Regions from separate parts of the Bacillus sp. NPDC093026 genome, predicted to be linked through region 1. Evidence: riboswitches for the same ligand, from Rfam matches in the RefSeq annotation. Region 1 holds a riboswitch; each other region holds the start of a gene.
The links. A riboswitch is a leader RNA that binds a small molecule or an ion and turns the genes downstream of it on or off. The one in region 1 is predicted to bind thiamine pyrophosphate.
Positions count from the first base shown of each region.

Region 1 (5,066 bases):
TGATGTCATCCATCTCTTCACGAGGTACGGAACGGTTCTCTAAGCTAAATGCAATTTCTTCATTGACCCGGTGCATACAAAACTGAGTATCAGGGTCTTGAAACATGACACCTGTATGCTTTCTTAAAATAACTTCTCCCTGAATATCTGCTTCCATATGTTCTGGTATGATCCCAGCAAGTACAGAAATCAGTGTGGATTTCCCGCAGCCGCTCGGTCCTAAAATAAGCACCTTTTCCCCCTTCTGAATAGAAAGGGAAACCTGCTGAAGGACGGGCTTTGACTGCTCATAAAAACGGACAGTGAGTTTACTGCACGCGAGAAATGAATCCATGCTGTTCACCCTTGTTTCGTTTTTCCTTCATGATCGCGTATTGATTCAGTACACCGGTCTTGGATAATGCATCCACTACAACTTTTGCTAAACATCCTCCAAGTATCGTGCCGCTGATGATTTGAGTCACAAGTGTCATGAGTAAAACTTGAGGCGTGTAATAACCAAATCCATTGGCGATAAGACTGTAAGCCATGGCTCCCACAGCCGCAAAGGCACCAGACAGCATGAGAATCCACATGTGATATCGTTTGTAGCCAAAAAGAGCAAAAGCGATTTCTGCCCCAAGTCCTTGGCATACACCTATCAATAGCGCAGACAATCCGAAATGACTGCCTGTTAGTAATTCCACTGCAGCAGCTGCAGTTTCTGCAATGAGAGCAGCGCCTGGCTTTTGTATAATGTAAGCAACGATTGGGCTAGCGATCACCCAAATACCAAACATGATATTGCCGCCTGCTGGACCAACAAGTGCTGTAATCGGTAAATAAAGAGTGGACCATCCTAAGTAGATCACACCGCACACAACAGATAGAATCACAGCAAGGACGACTTCTTTCATCTTCCACGTCATGATGAATGCACCTCCAGTTGGACTGGCCACTTTTCCACAGTGAACGCCATTTCCCAGAATTTATACTCAAGCTGGCAGCTTAAGAAAAAATGCTGTTTCATTTTTTCTTTCTCTTTTTTACTTGCTTCTTCTGCCCACTGATCAAGCCGTTTGCAGAGCTCTACTGTTACTGAATCGGTTAGCCCTCCATAGAACGTAATCCATTCATAAAATGGATGAGTTGGTTTAGGTTGAACGTCTGAGATCAGCCGCTTACCTATTTCCCAATATGTCCAAGGACATGGAAGCAGGACGGCGATTATTTCTCCAAGTGTACCTTCTTGAGCAACTTGCAGCATGTGGTGGATATAGTGATGAGCACTTGGCGCCAAAGGAGAACCTTGCAAATCATCATATTCCACACCTGCCACTCGGCATAGGTTTTGATGAGGATGTGTCTCACTATCTAGTACAAAAGCCATCTGCTGATGGAAAAAGGCAATGTCCTCTCTGTCTGTACACCTGCTGATCGCTGCCGCATAAATTTTAATAAATGCATTTAAGTATTCTGCATCTTGTTTGACGTAATGAATGATCTGTTCCTTTTCAAGCTTTCCTGCTGCCAGTCCCCTGACAAACGGATGTTGATAAATGGCTTCAAATAATGGCTCTGCTTCTTTCCTTAATTGCGTTGAAAATGTCATAAAAAAGCCTCCTCTTCTTCAGTTGAATAAATGAAAAAGCCACCCCAAATGGAGCGGCCTTCTTATCGATTCAATCATGAATAAGACAAGGTCCAGCTCCACTTCCCTCCGCTAGTATGAACTAGATCAGGTTCAAAGGGTCCAAGATTTCTCTTGTCTCAGTCATACATGACTCCCCTAGTGGACTTTTGTCATTTAATTATCTTTACTCTACACTTGTGGCGAATGGCTGTCAACCGCCTTTCTTAATTCAATGTTTTGATCTGTATATTAGATGGTTTTGACAAAAAGACGTGCTGTTTCTTCACTTGATCCTGGATTTTGTCCCGTAATGATTTGTCCGTCTACAATCGCAAACGGCGCAAATGCTTCACCTTTTTCAAACTTTGCACCTTGCTCACGAAGCTTCGTTTCCAATAAGAATGGAACCTTTGAAGTGAGCTGAACGGCATCTTCTTCTTCGTTCGTAAAGCCTGTTATTCTCTTACCAGCGATAAATGGTTGACCATCTTGACCTTTTACATCAACGAAGGCAGAAACCCCGTGGCAAACGGCACCGACTACACCATTTTTCTCTGAAATAGCCAAGATCGCATCGGCTACTAGTGAATTGGAAGCGAAGTCGATCATCGGTCCATGTCCTCCTGCAAAAAAGATGCCATCATAATCAGCTGGGTTGACATCTGTTAAAGCTGTTGTGTCTTGAAGTAATTCATACACATCTTGATATTTTGCTGGAATACCATCTGGGATTGAGTTTTTATCAATCGGTACAGTGCCGCCTTGAATGGAGACAATTTGTACATCTAGCTCATTTTCTTTAAAAATATGAAATGGTTCAGCTAATTCTTCTAACCATAAACCAGTTGGATGTCCGTTCATTTCCTTGCTGCTTGTCGATACTAATAAAACTTTCTTACTCAATTTAATCATCCTTTCCATTCATCATGTGACCATTTTATATTTTGTACAATTAAATATCAAACAATTAGATTTGGGATAAAGTCTTTAAATATACCCGATTTTCTAAAATATTTTACATAAAATGATATCTAATCAATAGATCATATTCTATTGAAAGGGATTTTCATGTAAAATTGTCATTGAGTCATATGATTATGAAAAAATGCATGAAGAACCTATTACCCTAGAAGAGACTTTCAAAGGAGTGGAAAACGAGATGAAAACCTATTCGATTGTGATGATCATCATCACAATCTGTATCATATTGGCCGTATTTTTAATGAAATTAACAACAGTCCTGTTCGGAAAAATTATTTTGGCTGTTGCCCTTGCTATCTGTCTGACATCAGTTGTTCGATTAATTAGCCTTCGAAAGTAAATGCCGCCCAATGTGGCGGCATTTTTTTATGATCAAGATTACATGACATATAAGAGCGTAGCTAATGCCAATATAGCTGGTAATCCTTGTTTCACAATAATCATTTTATTGGATGTAAAGCCCCCAAACAAAGAAGCCATTACTACACAAATGACGAAGAATAACTGAATCATATATCCGACTGGATTTGATCCGAGAATAAGCCCCCAAATGAGTCCTGCAGCAAGAAAACCATTATACAGACCTTGATTGGCAAACATCACTTTCACATTTGGGTCTCCTTGTAAATGTTCAGGTAACCGAAAAGACCTCTTTGCCATGTTTGATTGCATAAAAAACATTTCCAATAACATGATGACAATATGTTCAAAAGCTACAATACCCACTAAAATCATGGCCAAAACATTCAATTAGTTAACTCCTTTCTTGTAGACGATCATGAATTTTTATTTTATCGGTGTATAAATCAAAGTCTTGTATCAAATCTAAAGCCTCACTAAAACGACTTTGTGGAATATCTTTCATTTTCTTTACACCGAATTCCTTTTTAAGAAAAGCCATGATGGTATTAATATGAAGCTTACCATGCCCATCATACTCCAAATGGCTGCAAAAAGTCTGCATCGTCCCTCGAATCACTTTTAATTGCTTGTCAGTGACACAACTCATTGATAACGCTCATCCTTTCCTGTTTTTTAACAGCTAAAAGAGTCCTAATTGAAAGAAAAACCTTCCAGTCTCTATTATATAATGATTTCATTCGGATATCAAAACAAATCAGAACATATATTCGATAAAAACAAATCATAAAAGCAGAAATTCCTTTTGATGCTATATAAAAAAGCCAGATTCATTGTAGAATCCGGCTTTCTATTTAATTATTTTTAGAAATTAATACCTTCCCAACGGAGCGATCTTTACTTTGTCCAATGACTTTAAAGGAAACACCAAATGTCGGTACATCACGTCCAGCATCTGGATTATTTGAATTGACGTAATTCTTTTTATCGCTAAATGTACGAGTTGGACGAATATAGCGATCTTCCAACGTCAGTCCTGTTGTCGCTGTATAATCAATATTCAGCTTTGTACTTGGATTAAGAGAAAATGCTGCATCATGTACTTGGAAGCCTGTGGCTCCGATTGAGCCGTCACTCCATTTCAATACCTGCTGATCAGCATCTACCACACCAAGGAAACCGTTTCCTGGATGTTTCCCCACCCAGTTATCGCTATAAGATTGGTCTACGTACCACACGAGTAAACCATTATTATAGCTCATAAGGCTCGCTCCACGTTTGATATGCTTCAACCCTTTATCTACATCGGCATAGGAGCGCCACTCTAGTAAATAATATTGTTTTGTATATTGCTTTCCGTTAGACTGCGAGAATCCATTAAATGAAAAAGTAGATTTTCCCTCGGCATCATCTGACCATACTTCAGTTCCATCTGCTGTTACTTTGAGATCATCCACTAGTAAACCTGGTAGCGAATAACCCGCATCGGTTGTGTAGCGGAATTGCAGATCAATCTTTTTCCCTGCATAGGCAGATAAGTCAAAGGTCGCATCTACCCAGCCATCCGATTTGCCATCTATGCCATTGCCTTCATTTGCACCTGCTGTATTTTGATCATTTGTAATATTTCCAGCAATGGTTTTCCATTGATCTGTTCCAGCTTCACGTACCTCTACATAGGCGTAATCATAATCTTCTTCAATATCGTACCAAGCTTTAAATTTAAGCTCTGCTTTGTTGCCCTTCGTCAAGTCAATGCTTGTTGTCGTCATTGTCGCATTCAGATTGTCACCCGTACCGCTATAATAGGAGTATTCTCCTTGGGCGGGCTTTGTGACGACAATCTCTTTATCTGGTAAATCTACTCGAACAGTATCATGATTAGTGCCTTTTGTTGCTGCTTCATCAATCAACACTGTTTTGCTTTTCTTTAATGTTTTGCCATCAATTGTTCGACCAGAAAGCCAGTTTCCACCATGCAAGCTTTGGAGCATTTCTTTCGCATATGGACTAAAGCCTGTTGGTTCCGTACCAGGCACTTTACCTGCCCAGCTACCACTCGACATAATCGACCAGTAGGAAACGGGTTCTCCTCTGCCTGTGTATTGTGTAT
Region 1 covers NZ_JBIVPN010000002.1:126,719-131,784, reverse strand. The annotation lists gene ACIQCE_RS05545 (ABC transporter ATP-binding protein) at 1-334, opposite strand, end outside; gene ACIQCE_RS05540 (ECF transporter S component) at 309-908, opposite strand; gene tenA (thiaminase II) at 905-1,591, opposite strand; TPP riboswitch at 1,678-1,780, opposite strand; gene ACIQCE_RS05530 (type 1 glutamine amidotransferase domain-containing protein) at 1,862-2,515, opposite strand; gene ACIQCE_RS05525 (hypothetical protein) at 2,772-2,933, shown strand; gene ACIQCE_RS05520 (DUF1304 domain-containing protein) at 2,972-3,328, opposite strand; gene ACIQCE_RS05515 (ORF6C domain-containing protein) at 3,348-3,602, opposite strand; gene ACIQCE_RS05510 (immune inhibitor A domain-containing protein) at 3,808-5,066, opposite strand, start outside.

Region 2 (5,066 bases), on a different contig from region 1:
AAATCCAAATACGAACACTTGCCATGAACTTTTGGGCGACTATTGAGCATTCTCTTAATTATAAATATAGCGGGAATATACCGGAGAAGGTCAAGCTTCGGTTGCAAAGGGCCTCTGAAGCAGCATCTCTTCTTGATGATGAGATGTCTGAAATCAGAGGGGAGATTCAGGAAGCACAGGTGGCATTCTCGCGCAAAAAGAAAACAGATCACTGAGTCGTGCTTGATCAAATATGCTGCTGCCCTCTTATCGCAGCGAGGTGAAAAAGGAGAAGAATTCATGAAATTTGCAGTTTCTTCAAAAGGGAATTCTGTATCTGATGCACTCAAAAATAAAATTCAGACTTACTTACTGGATTTTGGAATGGAACTAAATGAAGAAGAACCGGATCTTGTCATTACTGTTGGGGGAGACGGCACCCTTTTATATGCTTTTCACCGCTACAGCAACCGCCTAAATGAAACAGCTTTTGTCGGTGTGCATACGGGGCATCTTGGTTTTTATGCAGACTGGGTCCCAAGTGAAATTGAAAAGCTTGTACTGGCTATTGCGAAAACGCCTTATCATATTGTTGAATATCCCATCCTTGAAGTCATTGTCAGGTACAACGATGGCGGACAAGAAGAGAAATATTTAGCAATGAATGAGTGTACCATTAAAAGCATGGAAGGAACACTTGTGGCGGATGTTGAGATTAGAGGACAGCTCTTTGAAACATTTAGAGGAGATGGTCTTTGCTTGTCCACGCCGTCTGGAAGTACTGCTTATAATAAAGCGCTCGGTGGAGCCATTATTCATCCATCCATTAGAGCCATTCAGCTTGCAGAAATGGCATCCATCAATAACAGAGTCTTCCGGACAGTGGGTTCACCGCTTATTTTGCCAGACCACCACACGTGTGTCATTAAGCCAATTAATGATGTGGATTTTCAGGTAACGATTGATCATTTGACATTGCTACATAAAGACGTCAAATCCATTCAATGCCGCGTGGCTAATGAGAATGTCCGTTTTGCCCGTTTTAGACCGTTTCCTTTTTGGAAAAGAGTGCAAGATTCCTTTATTGGAAAAGGAGAATAAGAAAGAGGTCGTTCTCGCTGGAATACTTTAAGCTAACCAAAACAATTTCACTGAAAGAAAAGGGGCTGCTTTTAAAAGACTATTTAATTGATCTCGGTATATCGAAAAGAATGCTGACAGATATTAAGTTTGATGGCGGCGATTTGCTCATTAATGGAGAACATGTCACCGTCAGGTACGAACTAAATGAGGGAGACACGCTCACGATTATATTTCCTGAAGAAAAGGTGAGTGAAGGGTTAAAGCCTGTTGACATTCCGCTTAATATTTTATTTGAAGATGAGCATGTGCTCGTGCTAAATAAAAAGCCGTCTATTCCATCTATTCCTTCTAGAGAGCATCCTGAAAACAGTATTGCAAATGGACTGCTACATCATTATGCACAGCAGTCTATTCATCTGACCGTTCATTTGGTGAACCGCCTTGATCGTGATACGTCTGGTGTCATGCTTGTAGCCAAACATCGCTTTGCACATAGTCTTTTATCAAAAGCGCAAAAAAAAGGGGAAGTGAAGCGTACGTATCGGGCATTTACACATGGCATCATTTCAAAGAAGCAAGGAACGATCAGGGCGCGGATTGCAAGAAAAGGAGACAGTATCATTGAACGAATGGTGGATGAGAATGGTCAGGACGCAGTCACACATTATACAGTAAAAGCGTTACATACTGGTCTGGACATGTCTGATGTGTCTCTTGTACTCGAAACAGGAAGAACGCATCAAATTCGTGTGCATATGCAATATATTGGTCATCCCCTTATTGGTGATACACTTTATGGCGGTACTAAAGAGCGAATGGACCGGCAGGCATTGCACAGTGAAACCCTTGTCTTTCCTCATCCGATGACAGGTGAGCAAATGACGTTTTCGGCTCCTTTGCCTTGGGACATGCAGTCATTGCTCCTATAAAAAATAAACCTGGTAGCCTGCTATGATATGCTCTCCTAAAGGGAGACAGATGAACTGAAAAAATCTGTTTGCCTTAGGGGAGTTTTTTCATGACTGGAATCTTTCGAACGCCAGATTTCTAAGGGCAGATCATTGATTTTTCAAAGATAGTTGCCTGTTCTATCCACGGTTTTTCAGTTCGTATCCAAGTTTGTCTATGAGAGTGATCAGCTCTTGGTAGTAGCCAATGATCTGACTATAATGTGGCTGAGGGATTTTCTTTTTATCGGAGATTTCGTATTTATGCGTTTTTGCAGAGAAGTATCCAGTTTAATGCCGCATGGTGACGCGACGCTGAGAAGCGGTGATCGAGTGCTTGTGTCTGGTTGCAAGGTGTATGTGGCAGAACTTTAACGTACAGTTAGAGTTGCAATGAACGCTTGACCAATGAACAAATCATGATTAAGATAGAAGTAACAAAACCATATAAATGATCCACTAGGGGAGTCCTTCAAAAGGGCTGAGATAAAAGTGTAGACTTTTAGACCCTCATTACCTGAACAGGTTCATACCTGCGTAGGGAAGTGGTGCGGTATTTGACTATGCTTTTTACAAATTCCAAGCCACTTTCCATGCGGAAAGTGGCTTTTTTATATGATAAAAAACAGGAGGAGAGGAACATGACATTTTCAGAGGAGTGTAAAGAGGCAGCAGCAAAATGGTGGAATGGAAGTTTTACGCACCCGTTTGTCAAAGGAATTGGGGATGGGACGCTTTCACTTGATCGTTTCACCTATTACGTCATGCAGGATTCGTATTACTTAACCCATTTTGCAAAAGTGCAATCATATGGAGCTGCTATGAGTGAGGACTTACATACCACTGGCAGAATGGCGTATCATGCACAGGGCACTTATGAAGCAGAACTATCGCTGCATAGAAAGTTTACAGAGCTCCTTCATATTTCTGAAGAAGCACTAGCTAATTTTAAGCCTTCTCCAACTGCTTATGCATATACCTCACATATGTACCGATCTGTTAAAAGTGGACGATTTGAAGAAGTTCTAGCAGCGCTATTGCCGTGCTACTGGTTATATTACGAGGTTGGTGAAAAATTGAAACAAACCACACCACAACATCCAATTTATCAAGAATGGATTTTAACATATGGAGGAGATTGGTTTAAAGAGCTCGTCTTTGAACAGGTTAACCGTTTCGATGAACTTGCAGAACAAGCAACAGAACATGTGCGATCCAATATGAAAGAAAATTTTGTGATCTCTAGCTATTATGAATACCAGTTCTGGGAGATGGCGTATGAAAAGGAAAAATGGGATACAGCATGCTTAGATGGGGTTGGTACAAGTGGAACTCCACGCAGTGACAAATGATACGCTTTCCACCGAAGAGCTAGTGAAGCAAATAAAAGCAATCGAACCAGAAGTTGATTTTATTCATATACGAGAACGATCTAAAACAGCCAGAGAGCTTGTTCATCTCGTGAAGCGGCTCCTTGCTGTAGGGGTATCCAAAGAGAAAATGGTGATCAATGACCGAGTAGACGTCGCACTTCTAACGAATATTCACCGTGTACATCTCCCAGGACACAGTTTTTCACCAAAGGAGCTGAGACAAAAATTTCCTCATCTTCATTCAGGCGTGTCTGTTCATTCGTTAGAAGAAGCGAAACTAGCAGAGAAGGAAGGGGCAGAGTATGTGATGTTTGGGCATGTATATGACACAGCGTGTAAACCGGGACTACAAGCAAGAGGCGTGAAGCTTGCGGAAGAACTGGCTTCAGCACTGACCATTCCTGTGGTGGTCATTGGCGGCATCACGCCAAAGCGAATCCCTGAATTGATGCGTATAAGATTGAAAGGAATTGCTGTCATGTCTGGTATTTTCACGCAGGCAGAACCCAAAATGATGGCGCAAATCTTTTCTGAAAAGCTAAAGGAGAATCCTTATGAAAAAGCATTATGACGTAGCAATTATTGGGGGTGGAATCATAGGGATGTCAGCAGCGTATCACCTTGCAAAAGCAGGCAAACAGGTTGTTGTATTCGAGGAGTATGAGGTAGGGAAGAAAACAACGAGCGCAGCAGCTGGTATGCTTGGTGCACATGCTGAAGGAGAAGGTTATGAGGATATATTCTTTGAGGTTGGTCGAGCAAGCCAAGCGCTATACGAAAAATTAAAAATTGATTTAAAACATGAATCGGGCATTGACATTCGGAAATCAAGCGACGGCATGATGAAACTTGCATTTACTGAGGAAGAAAAACGTGCTCTTTGCCGAATGCAGCATTTATCTACGTTTCAATGGCTTGAAGCCAGCAGTGTGAAAAAACGGATGCCTCAAGTTTCAGATAAAATCATTGGGGCAGGTCTGATTGAGGATGATGTACATGTTGAACCTTATTCAGTATGTCGTGCATTTTTTCAAGCGGCCGTTCGAAATGGGGCGGAAGTCAAAGAGTATACAGCAGTAGTTGAAGTGAATCGTCATCAAGATGCATTGATTGTCAGAACGACGCAAGGCACATGGACATGTGATCACCTCACTGTGGCTAGTGGCGTATGGTCTGGACGTTTTTTTGAAGAGCTAGGATTATCTCATTCTCTTTATCCAGTGAAAGGAGAATGTGTGTCTGTATGGAATAACGGTCCAGCACTTGAACACACCATTTATCATGACCATTGTTATGTAGTTCAGAGAGACAGCGGGAAACTGGTCATTGGCGCGACGATGGAGCCACATGACTGGCATGCAGTTCCAACACTTGGAGGTATTGAAGCAGTCATTCAAAAAGCAGCTGATCTCATGCCGTCAGTTAAGCAGATGCCAATTGATCAGTTTTGGGCGGGGCTTCGTCCTGCTACAAGCGACCAACATCCCTATATTGGAAGGCACCCAGAAGACGATCGAATCCTATTTGCTACAGGGCATTACCGAAATGGTATTCTGCTTGCGCCGATTACTGGGGAGATTATTCGAAATCTCATACTAGGTCAACAGGTCAAAGAGGATTGGCTTCATGCATTTCGCATTGGCCGAAAGGAGGCATCGCTCGTATGAAAATTCAATTGAATGGG
Region 2 covers NZ_JBIVPN010000001.1:692,176-697,241, reverse strand. The annotation lists gene yjbM (GTP diphosphokinase) at 1-215, shown strand, start outside; gene ACIQCE_RS03570 (NAD kinase) at 280-1,080, shown strand; gene ACIQCE_RS03565 (RluA family pseudouridine synthase) at 1,125-1,991, shown strand; TPP riboswitch at 2,461-2,570, shown strand; gene tenA (thiaminase II) at 2,651-3,361, shown strand; gene tenI (thiazole tautomerase TenI) at 3,336-3,953, shown strand; gene thiO (glycine oxidase ThiO) at 3,937-5,049, shown strand; gene thiS (sulfur carrier protein ThiS) at 5,046-5,066, shown strand, end outside.
Region 2: it holds a riboswitch for thiamine pyrophosphate, as region 1 does, so the genes downstream of both, tenA (thiaminase II) here and tenA (thiaminase II) in region 1, are expected to answer to the same signal.

Region 3 (5,066 bases), on a different contig from region 1:
ATAGAATGGTCATTGCACTTAGGACGTTCTTTCATGTAGTCATAAGAGCTTTCATCCGTTTTATAAAACCTCGCACCAAACGAGTGAGAGGTTCTTTTTTATGGTTGATAAATCTGACTTCCTTGACTGATAAATTCTTTTGCCTTCTTCTCCATCTCTTTTTGTACTTGATCGGATTGATGCCTGATGTCATGAGAGATTTTCATGCTGCAAAATTTCGGTCCACACATGGAGCAAAAATGAGCCGTTTTAGCACCTTCAGCCGGCAGTGTTTCATCATGAAATGCAAGTGCTCGTTCTGGATCAAGAGAAAGGTGGAATTGATCTCGCCATCTAAATTCAAACCTAGCCTTCGATAATGCATCATCACGTTTTTGAGCAGCAGGATGACCTTTTGCTAAATCAGCTGCATGTGCTGCAATTTTATAGGCGATAACCCCCTCTCTCACATCCTCTTTATTCGGAAGACCTAAATGCTCTTTTGGTGTCACATAACATAGCATAGCCGTTCCATACCAGCCGATCATGGCGGCACCGATTGCTGATGTAATATGATCATATCCAGGGGCAATATCTGTTGTAAGCGGTCCTAATGTATAAAAAGGTGCCTCTTTGCAAATCTCCATCTGCAAATCTACATTCTCTTTTATTTTATCCATAGGGATATGTCCCGGTCCTTCAATCATGACCTGTACGTCATGTTTCCATGCGATATCAGTCAATTCTCCTAAAGTTCTTAGCTCTGCAAACTGGGCTTCATCATTCGCATCGGCAATCGATCCTGGTCTCAGCCCATCTCCAAGTGAAAATGCAATATCATACGTTTTCATGATTTCACAGATTTCCTCAAAGTGGGTATATAGAAAGTTTTCTTTATGATGGGCCAGACACCACCTCGCCATAATGGCACCGCCCCTTGAGACAATACCTGTTACCCTGTCTACTGTTAACGGAATATACCTTAATAGCACACCTGCATGAATCGTAAAGTAGTCTACACCCTGCTCTGCTTGTTCAATTAAAGTGTCTCTGTACACTTCCCACGTCAAATCTTCTGCCACTCCGTTGACTTTTTCAAGTGCCTGATAAATCGGGACAGTTCCTACAGGGACAGGGCAATTCCGAATAATCCATTCTCTCGTTGTATGAATGTCCTTTCCAGTAGATAAGTCCATCATTGTATCTGCTCCCCATCTAATGGCCCATGTCATCTTCTCTACCTCTTCTTCAATAGAAGAGGTCACCGCTGAATTCCCAATATTCGCATTAATTTTGACATGAAAGTTCTTGCCGATAATCATTGGCTCACTTTCAGGATGGTTGATATTTGCTGGAATGACCGCTCTTCCGCTGGCCACTTCCTCTCTCACAAATTCTGGACTTAACTGCTCCCTAATCGCAATAAATTCCATTTCTGGGGTGATGATCCCTTTTTTCGCATAATGCATTTGTGTCACACATGCACCTTTTTTTGCCCGGAGCGGTGAATGGGAAAATTTTGTATTATCCATATTCAATTGATTTTCCTTGAGACGATATCCATTATCTTCTGGTTTCACAATACGCCCTTCGTAAGATTCTGTGTCTTCTCTTTCTGCGATCCATGCCGCTCTCATTCGTTTCAATCCCTTTGTGACATCAATCTCAACGTTTTCATCCGTATATGGTCCACTTGTATCATAGACGCGAAGTGGTTCATTTTGTGTTTCACCAGTTTGAGTCACCGTATTTGAGAGTGTAATTTCCCTTTTCGGCACTAAAATGTCAGGTCTTGAGCCTTGCTCATATACCTTTTTACTGCCGTCAAAGCTTGACATAAATGGTTGGTTTGACTGTAAAATTGTTTTTCGTTTCATTTGCTGTTCTCCCCTTCTCTTAATCAGTAAAAGGACAGGATTGAATCAGCACCAGCAAAAAACCAGGCTCTTGTTTAGAACCTGGTTAGTCGTCAGAACAAACATGAATGTCATTTCAATGACTCATGTATTATCTTCAACTTCCCCACGCTGGTACGAGCCAGATCAGGTCCAAAGGGTTAAGAAGCCTCACTTCTCTCTCAGCCCTATGAAAGGGCACCCCTAGTTACTTTTATTTACTTCCACATCAGTGTAGCATAGGTGCAAAATGAAAAAAAGAACATTCAGGAAAATAGTTCCTATTTCCTATACACAATTTCAATAGAACACTTTCTCATTACAAGAAAAGTCATGAATTAGACAATAATGAAGTGAATCTCCATTATTGGCAAAAATCCACTACTCCAATTTACTGTTATTTAAGGGTTAAGGTTTGTTTTTAATGAAAAGGCTAAAGTACAAAATGTCATGAACACTTTGTCTTTAGCCTTTTCATTTTTAACACTTGTTATCGCGTCATGCCTGTTTGACCTGTTTCAAATTGAGTTCTTCTCATGTCACGAAAACGTGTAAATACGCCTTCATCTTTGAAGACTTGTACAGATCTTCCATCCGCATAGCGATTGGCTGCTTCTTCTATTTGGGATATTCCCTTTGATGTGAGACGTCCATCCGATTTAATGGCAATATACACATTTTCATCTGTTACCATTACTTGTGAGTCTGCCACGTGGTTCATTTTATTGACACGGTTTGCAATTTTTCTTGAACGCTGAACATTCTCTTGTTTATCATATCCAGAGAACGACATTTGTTGATGATAATTCATGTCTCCATGACTATAGCGTCCATCTCCGCCAGTGAGCGGCATTCTGGATTGATCATCTGTTTGAGTTTGAGGACGTGCACGGTTATCAACATTCGTTGTATTTTCTCTCATGCCTTCCATGAGCTCGGAAACTGGTCCTTGATGATCTTGATGATTTTCTGTCGACTGTTGATTTGAATGATAACCAACAGGTTGACCTGATTGATTATAGCGTGTATCTACACCCGCATTGTCATTTGCACCACATGCAGTTAAACCAATGGGAAGAAGCAATAATGCGATCGTTGTTTGCCATTTTTGTTTCAAACGAAAAACCCCCTGTGCTAATTCAATCTCATGAGCGCAAAACAGGCTCTTTTTTAGCATGCACAGTTGAGGAGAAAAACAAGCTGGCATTTATAAACTAAAAAAGGAACGATTGAGATCGTCCCTTTGTTCACTAATCTTCTTCGTCTTCTTCTGGTCTTGCGAAAACAGATTGATTTGGATTTTGCTGCATGGGATGCTGCGGATATGCACCCATTTGTCCATAAGGAACAGGGTTTGGATAATATCCCATCCATGGTTGATGATGTTGTTGCTTCATGCCATCATCACAGCCACAGTCTTCCTTGCCATACGCTTCATTTGGTCCATTTGGATAAAAACCTTGATTCATGTTGGCATTTGCATTTGGATGCATATGATGATGCAAATGGTGTCCATCATTTACTTGATGTTCATAATTTTCTCCATAATAAGCTGGCGCTTGATATGCCGGATAGTATGGCTGAGCATGGTAAGGATACGGCATCATATGATGATAATACGGTTGAACGGGATAACAAAATCCTGAACCCGGTAAAATAGGTGAAGCAGGTACTAATTGCTGTGGATATGGATACATAGCAGGCGGCGTATAACTGCCATAACCATAATAAGGATCATACTGCTCATGATGATGTTGGTGATGATCTTTATTTTCAGCCATTCCCCCTACATTCGCTCCTCCTACATTCGGCATTTGCGGGAAATTAGGCAGATTTGGGTCATTGTTATGTTCCATGTTTTTCCCCTCCTCTTTTTGTTGTGGAATATGAATGAACGGATCATATCCCTTAGCCACCTCATCTTTTTCATGCTCTTTATGTTCATGATGAAAATGGTCCTTGTGATCCTTTTTCTCATGAACATCATCTTTCTTTTCATGATAGTGATCTTTTTTCTCATGATGTTCTTTTTTTGGAGGAGGCGTGAATGGTTGATAAAGATTGGTCTGATAATAGTTCACATCTACTTGCGGGAAAACTGGCTGTTCTATCTTTGGGACTGGCGGTACATACGGAACCGGCTCATTTGGCTTTTCTTTAGGCGTTGTGTCTTGAACTTGAACGACATCCTTAGGCTTTTCTTTCACATACGGATGTTCTTTAGGCTTTGGCATTTCTTTTGCTTTGTGCTGATCTGTTTTCACAGGGACACCACTAGATGGAATCTTAATTTTCATACCAGGCATAATCAAATCTGGATTACTGAGCTGTGAATTTAGTTTTTTCAATTCTTGAAAGTCGACTCCATATTTCTTAGAAATTTTCCAAAGGGAGTCTCCTTTTTGCACAATATGAATTTTCAACGTTTTCCCCTCCTATGCAAAACGTGAACGTATCGGTTATGTCAGAAGTACAATATGTTTCAATATAAATTTATGCATATTTACAAGCCAATATGATAAAAACTTGTTTTCTTGTAGGAGGGGAAACTTGATTATCTAATGGTCAACATTCGATTCAGTGCATGCAATGCCTCTTTTGTGATTTCTTCTTCGACCTGAATCAAACCGACCGGCTCGCCCTTTTCAATGCTTTCCAATGACCATAATAAATGAGGCAAATCAATGCGGTTCATCGTTAAACACGGACACATATCTGGGTTCAGTGATTCAATTTGTTTGTCTGGATGTTGATCTATAATACGCTTGACCAAATTCATTTCAGTACCAATCGCCCATTTGCTTCCAGGTGGAGCCTGTTCAATTGTATCAATAATAAATTTCGTTGAACCAGCAAAGTCTGATGCTCTCACCACCTCATGCGTACACTCCGGATGAACGAGGATTTGAATGTCACGATCCCTTTTTCTCATTTCTTCTATATTCTTGATCGTAAACTTCTCGTGTACTGAGCAGTGACCTTTCCATAAAATCATTTTGATGTTGTGAAGAGGCTGATCGGTGATGAGCTTCTCTTCTATCTGGTCCCACACAGCCATTTGCTCTAAAGGAATACCTAAATCAAAGGCAGTATTACGTCCTAAATGCTGGTCAGGAAGGAAGAGAATCCGTTCTTTTTGAGTGAGTGCCCACTTTAGCACATTTTTGGCATTTGAAGAGGTGACAGTAGCAC
Region 3 covers NZ_JBIVPN010000005.1:78,455-83,520, forward strand. The annotation lists gene thiC (phosphomethylpyrimidine synthase ThiC) at 99-1,856, opposite strand; TPP riboswitch at 1,982-2,090, opposite strand; gene ACIQCE_RS12365 (YhcN/YlaJ family sporulation lipoprotein) at 2,365-2,991, opposite strand; gene safA (SafA/ExsA family spore coat assembly protein) at 3,125-4,297, opposite strand; gene nadA (quinolinate synthase NadA) at 4,429-5,066, opposite strand, start outside.
Region 3: it holds a riboswitch for thiamine pyrophosphate, as region 1 does, so the genes downstream of both, thiC (phosphomethylpyrimidine synthase ThiC) here and tenA (thiaminase II) in region 1, are expected to answer to the same signal.